4 regions of the Methylobacterium sp. J-118 genome follow, and region 4 is predicted to be linked to each of the others. Evidence: predicted binding sites of a transcription regulator. Region 4 holds the regulator's gene; each other region holds the start of a gene.

Region 1 (5,090 bases), 4.9 Mb from region 4:
CGCTACGTCGAGTACGACTTCACCGCCGATCTGGAGGCGCAGCTCGACCGGGTCTCCAACGCCGAGATCGACTGGCGGGCGGTGCTGCGCGATTTCTGGCGCGATTTCTCCGCGGCGATCGGCGAGACCAAGGAGCTGCGCGTCACCGACGTGCTGGAGGCGCTGAACGGTCTCCTCGGCCCGCACATCTTCCCCGACAAGGGCGACGGCTCGAACCCGCGCACCTGCCCGACCTGCGGCGCCGGCCAACTCTCGCTGAAGCTCGGCAAGTTCGGCGCCTTCATCGGCTGCTCGAACTATCCGGAGTGCAAGTTCACCCGCCAGCTCTCGGCCTCGGGTGTCGATGGCGACGGCGACGGTTCGTCCGCCGAGGGTGGCCAGCCGGGCGTCCGGGTGCTGGGCAGCGATCCCGCGACCGGCCTGCCGGTGACGCTCCGCGACGGGCGGTTCGGCCCGTTCGTGCAACTGGGCGAGGCTTCCACCGAGAAGGACGCGGCCAAGCCGAAGCGCTCGTCGCTGCCCAAGGGGCTTTCGCCGTCCGAGGTCGGCCTCGACAAGGCCCTGGCCCTGCTCGCCCTCCCCCGGGAGGTGGCGCGCCACCCCGAGACCGGTGAGCCGATCCTGGCCAATCTCGGCCGGTTCGGGCCCTACGTGCAGCACGGGAAGACCTACGCCAATCTCGGCAAGGACGACGACGTGCTGGAGATCGGCGGTAACCGCGCCATCGACCTGATCGTCGCCAAGGAGCAGGGCGGCGGCCGTGGCCGCCCGGCTGCCGATCCGGGTCGTCCCCTCGGCCAGGACGCCGCCAGCGGGCGCGACCTGGTGGTCAAGGCCGGCAAGTACGGCCCCTACGTCACGGACGGCGAGGTGAACGCCACGCTTCCGAAGACGATGGCGGCCGAGGCTCTGACCTTGGACGAGGCGATCGCCCTGGTGAATGCCAAGCGTGCTGCGGGGGGTGGCAAGCCGGCCAAGCGCGGATCGGCGCGGAAGACGTCCGCACGGGCGACGGGCGGCGAGAAGCCGGCGGCGAAAAAAACCGCCGCCAAGAAACCCGCTGCGGGCGCGGGGACGGCGAAGAGTGCAACCGCGAAGCGCCCGGCGGCCAAGAAGGCGCCCGCGAAGAAGTCGGGGACCGCCTGAGCCGGCGGGTCCGGCTCAGGTCAGACGAGGTAGCTGAGGGTGGCCACCACCGCGGTCGCCAGAGTGCCCAGCGCGAGGGTCGTGGCGGTCACGAAGGCCCGGGCGGGCTGTACACCGGCCGCCTCGTCCTCGCACCCGAAGGCGGCGCCGGCCGCGTGCTCGAAACGGATCAGGGTGAGGCGGCGGGCCTCGATCGCGGCATTGGTCATCGACTGCGGCTCCCTGACCACGGTCAAGTTCTGTCTCCGCCAATAACGTCGACCATTTCGAACCGTTCCGGTGGCGATCTGCTGAGATTGATCGTGCGCGTCACGGGAAAACCTTAACCCATCATTGTGCAACGTCGCGATGACGGCCGGCGGCGCGTTCGGAAGCGCCGTTGCCCCTCTGCCCCTCGCTCGCGGCGCCGCAGCATGCGATGGTGCCGCCGCGTCGCCCCGGGGCGGACGGCTTTGATGTTTCTGTTTTGTTCCGCTATCGTGCGGGGATGAAGGCGCATGCTCCACGACCGCATAACAGTCCGCGTGAGATCGAGCCGGCCGATGGGCCGCGCCCGCGGAGGCCGCGCGTGAGCGACCCGGCGCGCGACCTGTTGGGGCCGGGTGGGAAGGCGGCCACCCCCGCCGCCCGTTTGCCCGAGCCGCGACGGCGCCTGGCCGCCTCGGCCTCGGTGCCGGCCATCGCGGCGGCCGAGCCCGAGGCCGGCTATACGGCCTCCGACATCGAGGTGCTGGAGGGGCTGGAGCCGGTCCGGCGCCGGCCCGGCATGTATATCGGTGGCACCGACGAGCGGGCGCTGCACCACCTCTTCGCCGAGGTGATCGACAATTCCATGGATGAGGCGGTGGCTGGCCATGCCAGTTTCATCGAGGTGGAGCTGGAGGAATCCGGGATCCTGGTGGTCACCGACAACGGCCGCGGCATCCCGGTGGACCCGCACCCGAAATTTCCAGGCAAGTCCGCGCTCGAAGTCATCATGACGACGCTGCATGCCGGGGGTAAGTTCGACTCGAAGGTCTACGAGACCTCCGGCGGTCTGCATGGCGTCGGCATCTCGGTGGTCAACGCCCTGTCGGATCTCCTGGAGGTCGAGGTCGCCCGCAATCAGACCCTGTACCGCCAGACCTTCTCGCGCGGCCACGCGCAGGGCGCGCTGGAGCTGGTCGGCCGGGTGCAGAACCGCCGTGGCACGCGGGTCCGCTTCCATCCCGACGCCCAGATCTTCGGCTCGCTGAAGTTCGATCCGCGCCGCCTGTTCAAGATGGCGCGCTCCAAGGCCTACCTGTTCGGCGGCGTCGAGATCCGCTGGCGCTGCGCCCCTGCCCTGCTCGAAGGGCTGGAGGGCGTGCCGGCCGAGGCCGTGCACCGCTTCCCTGACGGGTTGCGCGACTACCTGGCCCGGGACATCGACGGCAAGGACCTCGTCACCGACGTGATGTTCTCCGGCAAGATCACCAAACCGGGCTCGCACGGCTCCCTGGAATGGGCGGTGGCCTGGATGGTCGCCGAGGACGGGTTCTCGCATTCCTACTGCAACACCATCCCGACGCCCGAGGGCGGCACCCACGAGGCCGGCCTGCGGGTCGCCCTGCTGCGGGCCTTACGCGAGCACGCCGAGCGCGTGAACCAGGCCAAGCGCATGATGGCGGTGACCACCGACGACGTGATGGCGACCTGCGCGTCGATGCTGTCGGTGTTCATCCGCGAGCCCGAGTTCCAGGGCCAGACCAAGGACAAGCTCGCCACCGTCGAGGCACAGCGCATCGTCGAGACGGCGGTGCGCGACGCCTTCGACCATTGGCTGGCCGCCTCCCCGGCCCAGGCCAACAAGCTCCTCGACTGGGTGATCGACCGGGCCGAGGAGCGTCTGCGCCGCCGCCAGGAGAAGGAGGTCGCCCGCAAGAGCGCGACCCGCAAGCTGCGGCTGCCCGGCAAGCTGGCGGATTGCTCGGCCGCCGGCACCGCGGGTTCCGAGATCTTCATCGTTGAGGGCGATTCCGCCGGCGGCTCGGCCAAGCAGGCCCGCGACCGGGCCACCCAGGCGATCCTGCCGCTGCGCGGCAAGATCCTGAACGTCGCCTCGGCCTCCCGGGACAAGCTCGGCGCCAACCAGCTGATCTCGGACCTGACCCTGGCGCTCGGCTGCGGGACCGGATCGGCCTTCCGCGAGACCGACCTGCGCTACGACAAGGTGATCATCATGACGGACGCCGACGTCGACGGCGCCCACATCGCCTCGCTTCTGATCACCTTCTTCTACCGGCAGATGCCCAAGCTCATCGACCGCGGCCACCTGTATCTGGCGATCCCGCCGCTCTACCGGCTCCAGCAGGGCTCGAAGGTGGCCTATGCGAGGGACGATGCCGACCGGGAGCGGATCACCAAGACGGTGTTCAAGGGCGGCAAAGTCGAGATCGGGCGCTTCAAGGGCCTGGGCGAGATGATGCCGGCCCAGCTCAAGGAGACCACCATGGACCCGAAGAAGCGCACGCTCCTGCGCGTCGCGATCCTCGACGAGGCTCGGGAGTCGACGGGCGACACGGTCGAGCGCCTGATGGGCAACAAGCCCGAAGCCCGCTTCGCCTTCATCAGCGAGCGCGCCGCCTTCGCCGAGGGGGCCGATCTCGACATCTGAGGAACGGTCTCGCGCAGCCGCGGCGTTTCAGGATGCCGGGCTGCGCCGCACGCCGATGACACGGAGGCGGCGCGTCGCGGTGGTCCGACGCGAGATCGCGAACATCCCGAAGCTGCGTCTCGCGGGCGAGCAGAGCCCGGGCTCAGCGCTAATGCGCGGCGATCGCCTTCGCCGGATCGAAGGGCTGGGCCGCCGAGATGGTGTCCTTGCTCATGTTGAGAACCGCCGAGAAGCGGCTGCCGCCGGGCCGCAGCACCAGGGCGCTGGGCTCCACCGCGATGCGCTTGCTCCCCAGCCCGAGGAAGCCGCCGACATCCATCACCACCGCCTTGAGCGTACCGCCGTCGGCAATCAGGAGGTCGTCAATCTTGCCGACGCTGTCGCCGGCGGCGTTGCGCACCTCGACGCCGATCATCTTGGAGGCCAGGAAGGCGACTGGCTTGAGTCCCTGACGCTTGGCGGCGTCCTCGGCGCTGGCGGCCTCCATCAGGCGTCCGGCTCCGGCACCGTCGGTCGCAGTGCCCGGCCCCGTCCCGGGTAGCACCGTACCCCGGCCGATCACGGAGGCGTCCTGAGCGCGGGCCTGCGGCACCGCAAGGCAGAGGGCTGTCAGCGACAGGACAAGGATTCGGCTTCGCATCGAAGATCGTTCCGCGCGCCCTATCCGGCTGGGGCGCCGGGGGCTCAATCGCCCGATGCCGGCCCGGTTCCGGCCCGGCATGTCGCACCCGCCCGAGCGGCATCGGGCCCGGAACGCGAAAGGGGCCCGGCCTTGCGGCCGGACCCCGTTCAGGGAGCCGGGATGCCCGGCTCCGAGGTTCGATCTCAGTACGAGCCGAACTTGTAGTTCACACCGGCGCGGACGACCGCGAACTCGGTCTTGGCCGCGGCGCCGTTGAGGTAAGCGGTGCCGTTCGGGGGCAGCAGGTAATTGTAGAAGATGCCCGAGGCGGCGTTCTTCTGCCGATCGAGGCTCACGTACAGACCTTCGACCTTCAGCGTCACGGCCGAGGACTTGAAGAAGTTCAGGAACGAATCGGTGGGCAGGGCGTACTCGATGCCGCCGCCGACCGCGTAGCCGGTGCGGAAGCTGTCGCGGAACCGGTTGCCCGCGAAGTTCTGATCGTCCTGGCCCGAGGCATAGGCGAAGCCGCCGGTGCCGTAGATCAGGGTGCGGTCGAAGGCGTAGCCGAGACGGCCGCGGGCGGTGCCGAAGTAGTCGAGCCCGTTGCCGCTGGTGGCGACGTAGGCGCGCGGCCGCGAGAAGGCGACGCCCGGATCGCCGAAGCCGGTGTAGTTCAGCGTGCCG
Region 2 (5,090 bases), 2.1 Mb from region 4:
CTCGGCCTTGAAGGCCTTCACCACGCCGCCGGCGGCGGGCTGCCGGCTCGGGTCGAGGTAAAAGGTCATCAGCACGCCGTTGCTCGCCGGACCGGCGATCTTGGCGAAGTCCGGCGTGGCGATGGCCGAAGTCCCGAACCATTGCGGGCGGAAGCCGCGGTCGGCCGAAATCTTCACGAGGCGGCCCATCTCGGCGGCATCGCCGCCGTAATAGACCACGTCGATCCCCGCACCCTTCAGGCGGTCCGCGAGGGCGGCATCGTCGCCGTCGGTCGGCGAGAACGACACCGACAGCGCCTCGTTCACGCCGATCCGGTTGAGGTTGTCCTTGGTGGCGGCGGCGAGCGTGCGGGCCGCGGGCGTCTGGTCCTGGATCAGCGCGATCTTGCGGTCCCGGAACCGCTCGGCCAGCACGGCGGCGGAGAGCCGGGCCTGATCGTCGTCGCGCCCACAGACGCGGAACACGGTCGGCAGACCCCGGTCGGTGAGCCGGGCCGCCACCGAGGCCGCGGTGATCATCACGACGCCGTTCTGGGCATAGATGTCGGAGGCGGCGATCGAGGCGTTCGAGCAAACATGCCCGACGACGAGTCGCACGTTCCCGCGCACGAAGTGGTTGGCCACCGCCGTCGCGGTGTTCGAGTCGCAGGCATCGTCCTGCACGTCGAGGGTCACGGGCTGGCCGTCGAGGCCGCCCATGGCGTTGGCATCCCGCGCCGCCGCCTCGACCCCGCGCAGCACCTGCTCGCCCACCGCCACGTAGGGTCCGGAGCGCGGGACCGCCACGCCGATCACGACGTCGGCCGCCGCCGGCATGGCCGACAGGAGCGCGACACACAGGCTCAGGGAGATCAGCGCGGGCCGGAACGGCCCGCTGGCGGGGACGACGCGTCCGATCTTCATCGGGCTCTTCTAGGCATCCTTGCGCGCGGCAGCCACAGGCGGAGGGCGTACGGCGTCCGCGCCGCATTCCCGCACCGCACCCGAAGGCCATACGCGAGGATGCGGACAAACGCGATTTTTTTCCGCCGTGCGTCCCGGCGTCGTCCCGCCTTTACTTCGCGTAGTAGTAGGCGGTTGCGACGGAGGAGACGGGTCCGGTGACGCCGCTGAAGGCGGAGAGGACCTTGGACAGTTCGGTGAAGGGGGCGTTGGACACGTAGACGAGGTCGCGGTTGCGCATGCGGAACGCCTGGGAGACGAACAGGCTGTTGGGGTCGCGCATGTCGATGCGGTAGACCACGGGCACGAGCGGCGTGGCCAGCAGCTTGGAGCCGGGGTTGAGCCGGCGCACGACGCTGGCGGGCTCGAACCGGAAGATGAAGGTGCCGGCCGGGTCGGCGGCGAAATCCGAGAGGCCGCGCGCCTTGGCCAGGGCCTGGGCCAGGGTGATGCCGTCGGCCTGGAACGGCAGCTCGGTGGCCTGGCCGAGCGCGCCCACCGCCAGGAAGGTCTGGGGATCGCGCACCAGGGTGAGCACGTCGTTGGGCCGCAGGTAGATGTTCTCCTTGGGGTTGGACACCACGGTGGTCAGGGGCACGGTGGCGGTGACCGGCCCGCGCGACAGGCGCACGAAGGTCTCCGAGACCGGCGAGCGGTTGCCGCCGGCGGCCGCGATGACGTCGAGGATGCGGTCGCCGTGGCCGGAGAGCGGCAGGCGGGCGCCGGCGGCGCCCTCGCCGGTGACGGTGACCGCCTGGGAGATCGGGCGGGTGACCGAGACCAGCACCTGCGGCTGGATGGCCTTGCCGGCGAGTTCGTTCTCGATCAGGGACTGGACGTCCTGGGGGCGGCGGCCGGCGACCTTGATCCGGCCGGCATAGGGCACCGAGATGGCGCCGTCGCGCCCGACCGGCTGCTCGGGGATGAGGGCGGATTTGGAGCCGGCGGAGAAGCGGTCGGCGACCAGCGGCCCGGAGAACAGGCCGCCGGAGCCGGCCTCCCAGACCGAGACCGAGACCATGTCGCCGATGCCGATGACCGGCTCGGCCGACGACCGGTGGTCGCCGAAGGAGGCGAGCAGGCTGTCCAGCGGCCGTCCGCGCAGGGCCTCGACCACCGCGGGGGTGACGTCGATGATCTCGTAGCGCGCCAGCATCCCGCCATCCGGGGTGGCCACCTCCGCGCCCGCCTGGATCGCGCTCGCCGTCGGACCCGCCGCGGGCAGGTACGTGCAGCCCGACATCGCCGTGACGGCGAGCAGGACGAGGGGAAGTGTTCGCATCCAGATGTTGCCCATCGGTAGTGCAGAGCCCGTGCCTAGCCCATGGCGGCCCGGGTGTCCGTAGCGGGTGAGCCACACTCCGCCGGGGACGGCCGAGCTCGCGGTTTCATCCTCGCTAAGCACAGCTTTTTCGGGGCAGACGCCCGGAATCGACCGCGACGGCCTGACCGATCCGGCCCCGCCCGCCCCGGGATGATGGTGCGGTGGCCCGGTTTCCGGACGTCTGCAAGGCCCGGAACCGCCCCCGTCCGGCTCGGCGGCGCGATACGCCCATTTCCGGACAGCGCCTGATCCCCGGCGGTTCGCCAGAAAGAGCGTTCAAGCCCCACGGAGCGCCAGGCCCCTTCCGTGCGGGCCGCCGGCATCATGCGTCGCAGTCGGACACCACCATCATGGGAACAGAAGGTTTTTCCCCTCCCCGCACGGGCTACGGGCGACGCAGGTCAAGGCACGCGGCTCATGACGCAGCGCGACAGCCCTCCTCCCGTGCGGGAGAGGGGACCCGAGTCCCGCCGGTCTGACCGGCGAGCTCGCTGAGCCCTCAAACCTGTGCCGCCCGTAACCGCGAGGGGGAGAAGAGAGTGTCTCGGCCCGCGATGTGTGAATATCTTAGCCTCTGCGGGAGAGAGCGCGCGTCGCGTCGGCTTCGAGGCGGCGATCACCACTCAACGGGGCGCACCTGGGCGAAGGTCGCGAACGATGCCCGCATGGGGACGCTAATTGGTCTGGCTCACCGCGGTGCTGATCTGGTTGTAGACCCCGCTCATCCGGGTCGCGTAGAGGCGCAGGCTTCCGGCGGCGACTAGGAAGATCAGGGAGCCGATCAGGGCATACTCGATCGCCGTCGAGCCGCGCAGGTCGCGGGCGAACTGCATCATCGCGACGGCGGCCGCACTGGCACGGCCGGAGGGGGGCATCGATCGTGCGGCGCGCTGCTCCGCCCCGCGGCAGTTCGGTTCATGCATGATTGAAACCGTCCCCCACCGCGCTCCGCCGCCCCCGAGGCAACGCGGCCGATCCCCGTATTTACCCGACCCGCTATTGCCGCTGTCTTAAACCAGTCTCCGAAAGCGTATCCTTTCGGCAGGTTACGCCCGATTCCAACCCGGGATGGCGCGTCCGAAGGATCGGACGCGCCCTGAACCGGATCAGGCGTGGCCCGCCTTGTGCCGGAGATCGTCGATCCGCTTGGAAGCCTCGGCCTTGTCGAGGTCGGGGTCGAACGCCTTCGGCTCCTTGGCCTCCTCCGACAAGGTCTTCAGGTACGAAGCCTGGGCCCCGGTCATCGGCTCGCCGCCGGTGGTCCACTGATCGGGGTCCTTGATCTGGTTCGAGACGTCCTTGGGATCGGTCTTGGGATTCGCATCCGACTTTTCGGCGTGCTGGTCGGTCTTCGAAGCGGACTTCGCGGTGGACTGGGCCATGGTTCTCTGTTCCTGCAATGTTCTAACTCCCCGGGATGAACGCGCGGGTCCCGGGCCGGTTCCGGCCGACCCGCGGACCGCGCGGTTTCATGCAGCGGCCTTTCCTTCCCCGCCCCCGATCCTATTCATGATCCCCGGCGCCGGGTCGGCGCCTCGGAGCCACGGGGATCCGGAAGATGTCCCAGAGGGTGCAGACGCGCGAGACCGGACCGGCGACCGTGGGCGCGCAGGTGCTCGTGGTCATGGGCGTCTCCGGGTCCGGGAAGAGCACCGTCGCGGCGCTGATCGCCGAACGACTCGGCTGGCTGTTCGTCGACGGCGACAGTTTCCACAGCCCGGAGCACGTCGCGAAGATGCAGGCCGGCCGCGCCCTCGACGATGTGGATCGCGCGCCCTGGCTGGCGCGGATCGCGGTCTGGGTCCGGCAGAGGCTGGAGGCCGGGGAATCGGGGGTGGTGGTGTGTTCGGCCCTGCGCCGGGCCTACCGGGACGTCCTGACGGGCGGAAGCCGGCGGGTGCGCCTCGTCTATCTGGAGGGGGACAGGGCCCTGATCGCCGGGCGCCTCGCCGGGCGCCATGGGCATTTCATGTCACCCCTCCTCCTCGACAGTCAGTTCGCCGCGCTGGAGGTCCCCGGCCGCGACGAGCACCCGATCACCGTCGGCATCGCCGAGCCGCCCGCGGTGATCGCGGAGCGTATCGTGGCGCGGCTCGCGATAGAGACCCGCCCGCGGGCGGACGGGGAGTGAGCCGATGATGATGGGATCCGACAAGGACCAGGGAAAAACCCAAGGGATCGCCCTGGTGATCTCCGACGTCGACGGCACCCTGGTGACCGGCGACAAGCGCCTCACCCCCGGGACCGTCGCGGCCGTGGCGCGGCTGCGCGCGGCGGGCATCGGCTTCAGCATCGCCTCGGCGCGACCGCCGATCGGGCTGCGCGGCCTCGTCGCCGAGCTCGGCCTCGACCTGCCGATGGGGGCGTTCAACGGCGCCAGCGTGGTGCGGCCGGACCTGTCGATCCTCGAGGAGCGGACGATCCCGGAGGCCGCCGCGCGGGCGGCCCTCGACCGGCTCCTGGCGGAGGGGCTCGACGTCTGGGTCTTCGCCGAGGGCGCGTGGTGCCTGCGCGACCCGGACGGCCCCTATACCGACCTGGAGCGCCGCACGATCGGCGCGGAGCCCCGGGTCGTGGCCGATCTCGGCACGCTCACGGGCACGGCGGCCAAGATCGTCGGCGTGAGCCGCGACCCTGTCCATCTGGCGGCGTGCGAGGCGCGGATCGGGACCGCCCTGGCCGGGCGGGCCACCGTCCACCGCTCCCAGGCCTATTACCTCGACGTCACGCCGCCCGATCTCGACAAGGGCCGGTTCGTCGCCTGGATGAGCGCGCATCTCGGCATCCCGCCGGAGCGGATCGCGACCTTCGGCGATGCCGGCAA
Region 3 (5,090 bases), 320 kb from region 4:
AGCGCGGGCCTGGTACGCTGACGCGCAGGTGCACGCGGACGAGCGAGACGTCCGCTTCTGGGAAGCACTTCATTGCGGCAGGATGTCCGGGTTGGGCGCATCGCAGAATGTCTGCTTGCAAGCAGCCCCTCGACTTCCATAGTCCACCCTAAGCCAACGTTGTCGGTGCCCGGCACACAACCGCTTCGGGGAAGCTATGGCAACCGTCCGCATGCCCGACGCGGGTGCCTTCTGAGCGTAGAAACCCCCGCTTCGTCGACGCTCGTCGGCCGGCAAAGCTTGAGTGCCTTGCCAGCCAGTTTGCACATTCGCGTCGAGTTCAAGCTTCGGCTGCCGCGGCCGCGTTCGGATGCAGCAAGGCCATCTCATCGCGCTGGCGCATCAGCAGCGGCAGATCCGGCCAGTCGCGCCATTGTAGGGTGAACTCGCCGCCCGGCTTCGAGGCGACCACCACCGCCTCATACCAGCCGTCCTCCTCGCCCTCGGTGATTAGGACCAAGCTGCCGATCGCGATGCCGGCCCAACTGCGCGGATATCGAGGATCCACGGGGCCCGACCCGCCAGGGCAGCCCTCGTCGCCGTTAGCGGGCTTCTCAAAGCTGTGAGCAATCAGTTTGATGCCGTTGGTAGTCGAACCCCTCGACCCGTCGGCGAGTGTCTGCAGGCGCTCATAGACCTCCTTGGCGACGAACGGCACGAAGGCACGGCCCGAACTGAAGACCCGGCCTCGAGGCAGTTCAGCGGCGGCCGAGCGCTGAGCGTCGTCGCACAACACGAGTGCGCGGAACCCTATCGTCTCAGCAGCCTTCGTAGCGAGGCTCACATCCGGGGTGGGAAACCATGCCGCGTGAGGTTTGCCGCCCTTGTCGAGTCCGAAAACGATGAGGGCCGGTACCGGCTTGGCGAGCGGGCTCTCTGCTGGGGGGAGTGCGCCTTTCGGCTTCGTAGCGGTGGCTGCGGTCATAGAATGCTCCAGAAATGCGAAGGGGGCCTCTGATGAGACCCCCTCGGGATGGTTGCGAATGGCTGAGGCCGATGCAGAAGGCCCGGCGGTGGCGCTAGGCAGCTCGGCTTCAGGGTTAGTGGTGGGTGCCTCATGGCGGCCCTCAACGAAGGCCACGAAGCGGCGGCCCAAGCTCAGCTATCAGATTATATTCCTATTTGTCAAGGTGAGCCCACCCGGGCGTACTACGCCAATGGGGCGAAGCTAATGGTTGCTATTCGCTGCGATGCCGGCCTCCGATCTTTTTTGGTCGTCAGGAACGGCCGCTTGTCGGCTCTCTGAGCGGTCTTGATTGCGGCGTGATCGTCAATGGGAGCCAATCGGCATCAGCGTCACTTCTATCGATCGAGCCGGGCGCACCTTGAGATCCGCCAGGCGAGGCAGATGAGCCGATGGACCGTGAGCGCGACCGCGACGTGGCTGAAGACCTGATCGAGGACGCCCGCAAGCAGACGGGCCATACGAGAAGACTGAACGGCCGGGTCAGGGCACTGACCAGCCGGGCGGTGATGATCCCGCCAAAACACCGAAGGACTGACGGCGCTCAGGCATCGACCTTCCGCCGGTCCCCTCAGGCTGGACGTCGAGTGGCTGCCTGTCTCGGCGCCGGTGCCGCCCTGCCTTGCCGCTTGCTGCGCCCGGCAGGCTCCCTGGCTTTGACTGCGCCGGAACTCGGCGTCTCCGCTTCACGCTGCGGCCGCACGGCGTGCGCGTCGAGGAAGCGCCGGCACGCGTCAAAGCCGGTCTCAGCCTCCCGCGGGCAGATGATGCCACACTGCTCGGCCAGGCTATGTGCGTACTTGAGCATCGCCGCGCTCGGAGTCCGGTGGTCGCCCGATCGGTCGGCGTCGCCATCCTGAGGTACGCGTGGCCCGGCGTGGGTGTCGAGAAAAGACCGGCACATGCTGATGTTGCTCTTGCAGCCGCGCGGCAGCTTCACACCCCTTCTCTCCGCCAAGCTAACCGCAAACGACACCATGGCCGGCGTCGGCGGCCGGTTGTCGGCCTGACTGAGCGGGATCAGGCTCGGATCGAGGCTGACGACGGGCGAGTTCGCGATCGCGGCGATCAGCTCATCGAGGCGCGCGCGCGTGCGCTGTCGGAAGGCGTTCGCGCGCTCGACGGCCACGGCACGCGTGGCCGCACGACCGATCTCGGCCAGTTCCGCCTCGAACAGGGCGCGTCCGACCGGGTCACCGTAGGTCGGAAATACACGCCGCACCGCAATCATGAAGGCCAGCCCGACCTCGGTCACCTCGATGGCCGGGTCTTTGCCGTTGGCCAGGGTGATGTAGCGGCTCTTCAGGAGCTTGGGCAGGATCGTGTCGCGGGTGGCGGCCGTGCCGAGGCCCTTAGGCTCGTTCGGGTTGACCGGGTTCTCCAGGGCGCGCTTGACCGCCGGATCATCGACCTGGTCGATCAGCCGACCCATCACCACCGGCAGCTCGCCTCGAGTGATGCGTCGCGGCGGCTCGGTCATCGCGGTGGCGACATCCGCGCCCGTGGCCGATGCGCCCTCCCCGTCGTTCACAAGTGGCAGACGCGCGGACGTGGCCTCGGCCTCTCGCTTGGCCTTGCCGGGTACGACGTCCGCTTCGAGTTCGGCTTCGCTGCCGTAGATCGCACGCCAGCCCGGGGCGCGGATGACGCTGCCCGACACGGCAAACCGCTTCGCGCCCAGCGGCGTTCCGACCTCGGCGGTAACGCTCGTGCGGGCGTCGATGCCGTCGGGCAAGTGGGCGGCGAGAAAGGCTTTCGCGACGAGCTCCCACAACCGGAACTGCTCGGCGGTGAGACGGCCGCGTTCCGGCACCTTGCGTAGGGGCACGATGGCGTGATGCTCGCCCGGGTCCTTGACGTAGTGGCCCTTCGCCCCGCGTCGGATCAGGGGCGCCTCGCCTCCCGGGATGACGTCACGCACATCGGTCAGCTCGGTCGCGATGGCGGTGACGATCGCAGCGGCATCACCCGCCTGCCCCTCCGGCAGGTACTCGGACTCGGTGCGCGGGTAGCTGAAGTAGCCCTGATCGTACAGCTCCTGGGCGAGCCCGGCCGTGTGCTGCGGATCCCAGCCGAACCGCTTGGCGCAGCGCCGCGCCAAGGTGTCCTTCGAGAACAGACGGGGCGGTGTGCGGCGCACGTCCTTGTGCTCGACCGCCAGAGGGCCCGACCACGCTGCGGCGGCAGTTCGGATCGTCTCTGCGACGGCCGGGTCGAAGATCCGATCCTTCGGGGCGTGCCACAGGGTCAGTTCGGCACCGGACTGGGTGGTCAGGTGCAGCGCGACCTTGAAGAAGTCCTGCGGCACGAAGGAGCGGATCCGCTCCTCCAGGTCGGCCAGGATGGCGAGGGTCGGCGTTTGCACGCCGCCAAAGCGCCAGGGCTCCCGGAAGGCGGGCGGGCGCAGGCGCAGCGAGATGGCCCGCGTGCCGTTCAGGCCAAGGTGGTAATCCTCGTACTGCCTACAGAGTGCCTCAAGGTAGGCGGCGTAGTCGCGCTCGCCTGAGCCCGGCTCCTTGGCCAGGGCTGCGAAGGCGCGCCGGATCGAGACGTCGTCGAGCGCGCCGAGCTTGAGCCGGTCGACGCGGCCGCGCCAGCCCAGATGCTCCAGCACCTCCCAGGCGATCATGGAGCCCTCTCGCCCGGGATCGGTCGCGATGATCACGCGCTCGACGCCGCTCAGCGCCTGTCGGATTGCGGCGATCTTCGGCTCGTGCGACTGGCCGGACCGATTGGTGCCGCAGCTGACCGGGATCGTGGCGAGCTTGATGGGCAGCGCCTCGAAGCGCCATAGCTTCCACTCGGGCCGGATGCTACCCGGCTCCTCGGCCGATAGCAGGTGCCCCTCGGCGGCCACGCAAACGGTGTTCGGCGAGCGGAAAAAGCGCTGCAGCTGCCGCATGGCCGAGGGCTTCTCGAAGAAGAACAGCGTGCGGCTGGAACTCGGAGGTGACATCTCGCTATCCGCGGAGGCGCCCGCTGCACATGGCAGCCTGTTCGTATTTTGTTCTAAAAAGGGTTCGCGCGCAATCGCGCTGAGTGAGAAGCCGCAACGCCCTCGCGCCCAACACTCTAAAGCGAAGAAGCTTCTTCTAGTTACGATTGGGCACTCGAATGGATCTGTATCAAACGCACGGATGGGGCAAAGCCAAGGGCAAAATTTCCTAAATCGGACTTTTGCGTCAAGCACTTGGCGGGGCTGAGTCCCACCAAGTGCAGGCACGTTCCGGTTAGATGAGCCGGCGCAACGTAGGCCGATGAGGATCCTTGCCCGAGCTCACATTGTGAAGGAGTAACCGGTTCCACAAGGGCCATCGTTCTTGGAATAGATCCGCCTCGTCGGCGAAAGACGGATGTAAGGTATTGAATTTCGGCCGTCTCTCGGCTGACATATGTTGGTCGTAAGTTCGAGCGAAGATGCGGTGCTTGAAGACGTAAGAAAGCATATGAGGTTGATTTAGCACCGGTTCAATACTGAACGAATGACAGGAGGTGCTACCGGGTCGGAACGTATGGGTGAGCCGGTCGAACGCCTCTTGACTGATTGAACCAGAAACGAGCACACAACTAGAAACCCGCCATATTGCAGCGATGCTACCTCTAGTTCCTAAGGAAATATCGATGCCACCGATTGCGATTGCATTGGGCATCGATTCGAGCAAAGCTTGCTTTTGCTGATCGAGTAGTCTTCCAAGATCAAAATCGACGAGCAAGCCTTTTGCCACTAATGCACTGGGCGGAGTCCACCACAATTGGACCCACGGATCATTCTCCCCAAGGACATGCTCTGCTTGCGCGAGGAGCCGCAGCCGATACCGCCTTGCGCACACCGGGCAAACCCCAGAGAAGCATCGGTTGTCCTTTCGGCAGAGTTTCAAACGCTCGAGGATCCCTTGAGCGGCTCGGCCCCTGTTTTTCTCTAAACGCTCCATAGTGCGGCTGGCTGCTCGGCGACAAATTTCGAATGATTCGTAGCGAGATATGTATGATTTTAAGTCAGTCATAGTTCGTCTCCAGTTGATGGAGGCCACTACAAGCAACCAAAATTCTGCCGCGTCAAATTTACAAACAAGATTTAGGTTGTTTA
Region 4 (5,090 bases):
ATGCAGGCCCAACCCAACCTCGTTCATCAGTTCATTGCCAGCGCCTTGCAGCGATTTCTCGACGGCGGCCTCAGGCGGATAGGCTCACCACGCGTTACCCTGCAGAATCCCGCCATCGACCTATGGCCGGTTCGCGAGGGCCATATCTACGTGCCCGACGTTGCGGTTCTCGATCTGGCCGACATCGAGGCCGGATTGAATGCTGTCGAGCGCTGCTACTTGGCCGCCGAGATCCTGTCTCCGAGCGACCACCGCAGGCTTCCCGGCACGCGCCAGAAGAAGATCGACGTCAAGTGCGCCGGCTACGAAGCCCTGCCGCTGTGCGAGGCCGTGCTCCTGATCGAGCTGAAGAGCCCCGCCCTGACCCTATCGGCGCGAACCCGAGAGACCTGGACCCGCACCCGCCTGACCGGGGACGACCGTCTGGTCCTCCCCGGCTTCGGCCTCGACTGCGCGGTGGCCGACCTCTACGTCCACACGCCCGTTGCGCAGGGCTGATCAGTACTCGATCACGCCGTCCAGCGCGTAATGCTTCACGGTCTTCCGATTGGCGATCAGCTCGTCCACCGTCGGCTCGCCCTTGAGGGCGCGGGCGATGGCGAGCTTCGTCGCCTCGTAGTTGGTCCTGTAGAGGTCCTTCTGGTCGAGGTTGTCGTCCTCGGCGCAGCGCTGATCGAGCCAGATCATGATGATCATGCACAGCTCGTCGAGGCCGTCCTTGGGCAGGATGCCCTCGATGATGCAGTCCACGATCGCGTCGCCGGTGGCCGCCTGGACCACGCCGCCGAGGAGCTCGGCATACTCGGCCGTGTGGATCGTGACCTTGGTGGTCATCATCGTGGCCGGGCGCACCAGCTGATTGAGGTCGCGCACCACGAACATCCGGGTGTGGCCCTGGACCTGCCCCATCATCGAGGCGAAGGCCTGGCCCACCGGCCCGCGCACGGAACCGATCAGCACCTCCGGCATGGCGTCGGTGTACTGGCCCTCGGCCGCCAGCACCGTGGCCTCGCCCGTACGGAACCAGATCTCTTGCATGTCTCGACTCCACCTGATCGGAGCCCGCGGGAGACATCATCGCGCCGCCCGCGTCAATCGGGTCAGAGCAGGCCGATCCCGTCGAGCACGCCGACCATCGCGAAGGCGATCGTGAGGCCCGAGACGGCGTAGACCACCCACTTGTAGGCGCCGTCCACGCGCTTCCCCTCCGGCAGGGCCCGGGTGGCGAGCAGGATGAGGAGGCCGAGCGCGAGCGGCAGGAGCAGGGCGTTCATCACCTCGACCGCGATGTTGAGCGCCACGAGATTCGGCACGAGCTGCACGGACACCGCGCCGGCCGCCACCACCAGCGCGAAGGCGCCGTAGAAGGCCGGCGCCTCCCGGGGCGATTGCTCCAGGGAATGCGGCTTGCCCGTCACATCGCCAAAACCCCAGGCGAGGGCCAGGGCCACGACGTTCAGCGCCACGAAGGCCGCCGCGATGATCCCGACCCCGAACACCACCTGACCGAGCCACGGCCCGAGGGCCGGCGTGAAGGCCCCCGCGAGGTCGCCCACGGTCTGCAGACCGTCCTTCGTGCCCTGCCCGGCCTTGCCGATCGTGGCGGCCGCCGCGATCAGGATCGCGCCCATCACGCATTGCGAGATCACCGCGCCCAGGAGCGTGTCGAGCCGCGAGCGCCTGGCGTGGTCCCAGCCGAGGCCTTTGTCGACGATCGCCGATTGCTGGTAGAAGATCATCCACGGCATGATCACCGCGCCGATATTGGCGGCGATCAGGACTCGGTACTGGCCGTCGCCGAGCGGCATGTGGGCGAAGGATGCCACGATCGCCCCCGGATCCGGCCGCGCCGCCACGGCGAGCCCGATGAAGACCAGCTCGAACAGGCCGACCGCGATCGCCACCCTCTCGACCCGCCGGTAGCTCCCGGTGAACACGAGGCCGAGCAGCAGGGCGGCCGGCAGGCCGAGGCTCACGAGCCGCGGCACCCCGAACAGGTCGCCGATGCCGGCGATGCCGGAGAATTCCGTGACGATGGCGCCGATCCCGGCGACCACGAGGCCGCCAAAGGAAATCCAGGCCCAGACCGGCCCGTAATGCGCCCGGATCAGCTCGCCGTGGCCGCGGCCGGTGGCGGTCCCGAGCCGCACCGTCAGCTCCTGGACGACGTAGAGGATCGGCACCAGCAGGATCTGCAGGAGCAGCAGCGAGTAGCCCCAACGGGCGCCGCTCTGGGCCGCCGTGATGAGGCTTCCGACATCGGTGTCGGCGAGCATCACCACGAGTCCGGGGCCCGCAGTCTTGAGGAACGCCGCGAGGCGGGGCAGGGAAGCGCTTGGCACGGCTCGGGAACAGTCCCGGGCCGGGGCAGTTCCGGCGGGAGCCTGCGGCGTTTTCCCGGGGCGCACCGGGAGGGTTGAGCGATGGCGGAGAGCGCGGAACGGGGGCCGGGCTGGAGCCTGCAGGCGAGCGCCGTGCCCGAGGGGGTGCGGCTGGAACTCGCCCTGTCGGATCTCGGGGGCGGGCCGGTCACCGCCGCGATCGTGCTGGACCGGGCCGAGGCCCGGGCCTTCGCGCGCGCCCTGCTGGCGGCGGCCGGCGACGCCACCGAGCGCACCTTCCCGAAGCCGGATGCCTGACGCATCCCCCCGGCACCGGTGTCCCGGCCGGCGGGTCAGGGACGCCGGACCCCTCCGGCCCGGCGGATCAGCGCTGGGCGGGGCCCGGATTGCGGCCGGGCAGGCGCGGCACCACCGTGCCCCGCCTCTCGACCGGCGCGTCGCAGGCATAGGCGAACTCGGTCTTCAGCGGATCGAACACGGTCTCGCCGGTGACCCGGCACTCCTCCCGCACGGTCTCGTCGAGATAGGCGCGGGCGGCGGTGCGGAAGCGCTTGACCCGGGTCGCCTCCGGCTCGGGATCGATCCGGACCTCGCTCAGGTTGCAGCCGGCATATTCGCGCAGGGCGTTCGAGACGATCAGCATCCGGCGCAGCTGCCGGTTGTCGTAGACCTCGTAGGGCTCCTTGCAGCCGATCGTCACCACCTGGGGGGTGAGCGCCACGTAGTTCCGCGAGATGTACGAGAAGCCGGTGGTGCAGCCGGCGAGTGCCGAGCCCAGGAGGGCGACGCCCAGGGCGAAACGGATGGACCCTGGCGCCGCGAGCTGTCGCATCCTCGTCATTCCCAGCCCGATACCGACCCGCCGCCGGAGCCGCCGGTCTTGTCCGGCGGGGCGCCCGGGTGCATTGAAACGGCTCCGCTTGTGCCGTCAATGCGTTTGTGCCCCGCCTCTGCCGCCGGGACACGAGCGTGGCCGTATTACGCTTGCGGAACACTTGCGGAACGTTTAACGTGTTCGCGATTTGTTTCAGCGGCCGCCCCGGGGCGGTCCGCCAAGCCGCGAGGCCCCCTTCGATGCTCACGCGCAAGCAGCTGGACCTTCTGCGGTTCATCCAGAGCCGCATGCAGGAATGCGGCGTTCCCCCGTCCTTCGACGAGATGAAGGACGCCCTCGACCTGAAGTCGAAATCGGGCATCCACCGGCTGATCACGGCCCTGGAGGAGCGCGGTTTCCTGCGCCGCCTCCCGAACCGGGCGCGCGCCATCGAGGTGATCCGCATCCCCGAGAGCCTGCACCAGTCGCCGACCCCGGCCCCCGCCCCCGAGCCGCGCCGCTTCACCCCGAGCGTGGTCGAGGGCGGCAAGTCCAGGCAGCCGTCCCAGCCGTCCCAGCCGGCGGCGACCCGGATGATCGACGACGGCGGCCGGGCCATCTCGATCCCCGTGATGGGCCGGATCGCGGCGGGTACGCCGGTCTCGGCGATCCAGAACCAGAGCCACGCCATCACCCTCTCCCCGGACTTCCTGGCCGGGGGCGAGCACTACGCCCTGGAGGTGCGCGGCGATTCGATGGTCGAGGCCGGAATCCTCGACGGCGACCTCGTGGTGATCCGCAAGCAGGACACCGCCAATACCGGCGACATCATCGTGGCGCTGATCGACGACGAGGAGGCGACGCTCAAGCGCCTGCGGCGCCGCGGCTCCTCGATCGCCCTCGAGGCCGCCAACCCGGCCTATGAGACCCGCGTGCTCGGTCCCGACCGGGTCCAGATCCAGGGCCGGCTCGTCAGCCTCGTGCGCCGCTACTGAAGCGGTTCCGCCGGGGCGTCGGCCGGGGCTTGCGGCACTTCGGATGAGGCCATGCCGCCGGTTCCCTCGGCGGGGGGATCCGCCCCCGGCTCGGAGCCGGCCGGCGGTGCCGCCCGCGGACGCCAGGGCAGCGACCGTCCGTCGCCGCGGGCCGCGCGCATCGTGAACCCGCCCCCGTCGACGCGCAGGGCGACGGCGCCGTGCGCCGCCAGGACCCGGCGGTCGATCACCAGCGGCCCCGTGCAGGTCGGCGGCGCCGTGAGACTCGTGATCACCACCGCGGCCCGGGCGCAATCCTCGGGGAAGGCGCGCCGGTCCCGGATCAGGGCCACCGCCCGTCCGTCCGGCAGAAGCGTCGTACAGCCGAGCCGGTCGCAGCGGCCGCCGGGCCCCGCTCTGGCCGCCCGGTCGGGCCGGCGCCCGTCGCCATCCGCCTTCAGCCATTGTTCCAGCACGAAGCCGGAGGGGCTGCCGAGGGCGGCCAGGCGGCCGTCCGGCCCCCGCACCGCCGCGCCCCAGCCCTGCCGGTCGACGTAGAGGTCCTGCCGGTCCGGAAGGGCCGCGAGGCCGAGCCCGAGCAGGAGGGGCGGCACGGCGAGCCAGCGCAGCCGCGAGGCCGGGAGCGTCGCCAGCAGCAGGCCCGCCGTCATCGCGGCCAGGGCGCCGGTGCCGAAGGCCGGCAGCACCACGGTCGCCCGCTCGAACCCGGCGATCCACGCGGAGATCGCCAGCATGCCGCCGACCGCCTGCCCCATCAGCCACCAGACCGGCCGGTCGAGGGCGAAGGGATAGGCCAGGATCCCGATGACCGCGGACGGCATCACCACCAGCGAGACCAGCGGCAGGGTCAGTGCGTTGCCGACGAGGCCGAACGGCTGGACCGTCTGGAAATGGTAGGTGGCGAAGGGCGCGGTGGCGACCTGCGCCACCAGGGTCGTC

Evidence for each region. Region 4 encodes LexA, which represses DNA repair genes until DNA is damaged. Its sites were predicted from a motif close to TGTTCNNNNTGTGTTCNG; they were not measured.
Region 1: parE (DNA topoisomerase IV subunit B) is a predicted target of LexA. The motif match lies at 1,603-1,620, and genes of this name have one in related genera.
Region 2: AC3IF3_RS14445 (DUF3072 domain-containing protein) is a predicted target of LexA. The motif match lies at 3,656-3,673, and genes of this name have one in related genera.
Region 3: AC3IF3_RS23240 (type IA DNA topoisomerase) is a predicted target of LexA. The motif match lies at 3,998-4,015, and genes of this name have one in related genera.

What each region holds. Positions count from the first base shown of each region.
Region 1 is NZ_JBYQFA010000001.1:188,094-193,183, forward strand. Features, by position in the region: gene topA (type I DNA topoisomerase) at 1-1,146, shown strand, start outside; gene AC3IF3_RS00945 (hypothetical protein) at 1,167-1,376, opposite strand; gene parE (DNA topoisomerase IV subunit B) at 1,715-3,781, shown strand; gene AC3IF3_RS00955 (PRC-barrel domain-containing protein) at 3,930-4,421, opposite strand; gene AC3IF3_RS00960 (outer membrane protein) at 4,607-5,090, opposite strand, start outside.
Region 2 is NZ_JBYQFA010000001.1:2,991,736-2,996,825, reverse strand. Features, by position in the region: gene AC3IF3_RS14460 (branched-chain amino acid ABC transporter substrate-binding protein) at 1-903, opposite strand, end outside; gene AC3IF3_RS14455 (polysaccharide biosynthesis/export family protein) at 1,055-2,224, opposite strand; gene AC3IF3_RS14450 (Flp family type IVb pilin) at 2,941-3,189, opposite strand; gene AC3IF3_RS14445 (DUF3072 domain-containing protein) at 3,373-3,648, opposite strand; gene AC3IF3_RS14440 (gluconokinase) at 3,825-4,397, shown strand; gene AC3IF3_RS14435 (Cof-type HAD-IIB family hydrolase) at 4,402-5,090, shown strand, end outside.
Region 3 is NZ_JBYQFA010000001.1:4,741,664-4,746,753, reverse strand. Features, by position in the region: gene AC3IF3_RS23250 (DMT family transporter) at 1-21, shown strand, start outside; gene AC3IF3_RS23245 (hypothetical protein) at 320-964, opposite strand; gene AC3IF3_RS23240 (type IA DNA topoisomerase) at 1,575-3,959, opposite strand.
Region 4 is NZ_JBYQFA010000001.1:5,059,708-5,064,797, reverse strand. Features, by position in the region: gene AC3IF3_RS24805 (Uma2 family endonuclease) at 1-498, shown strand, start outside; gene fae (formaldehyde-activating enzyme) at 499-1,038, opposite strand; gene AC3IF3_RS24795 (NRAMP family divalent metal transporter) at 1,101-2,342, opposite strand; gene AC3IF3_RS24790 (hypothetical protein) at 2,424-2,639, shown strand; gene AC3IF3_RS24785 (hypothetical protein) at 2,707-3,174, opposite strand; gene lexA (transcriptional repressor LexA) at 3,417-4,151, shown strand; gene AC3IF3_RS24775 (ComEC/Rec2 family competence protein) at 4,145-5,090, opposite strand, start outside.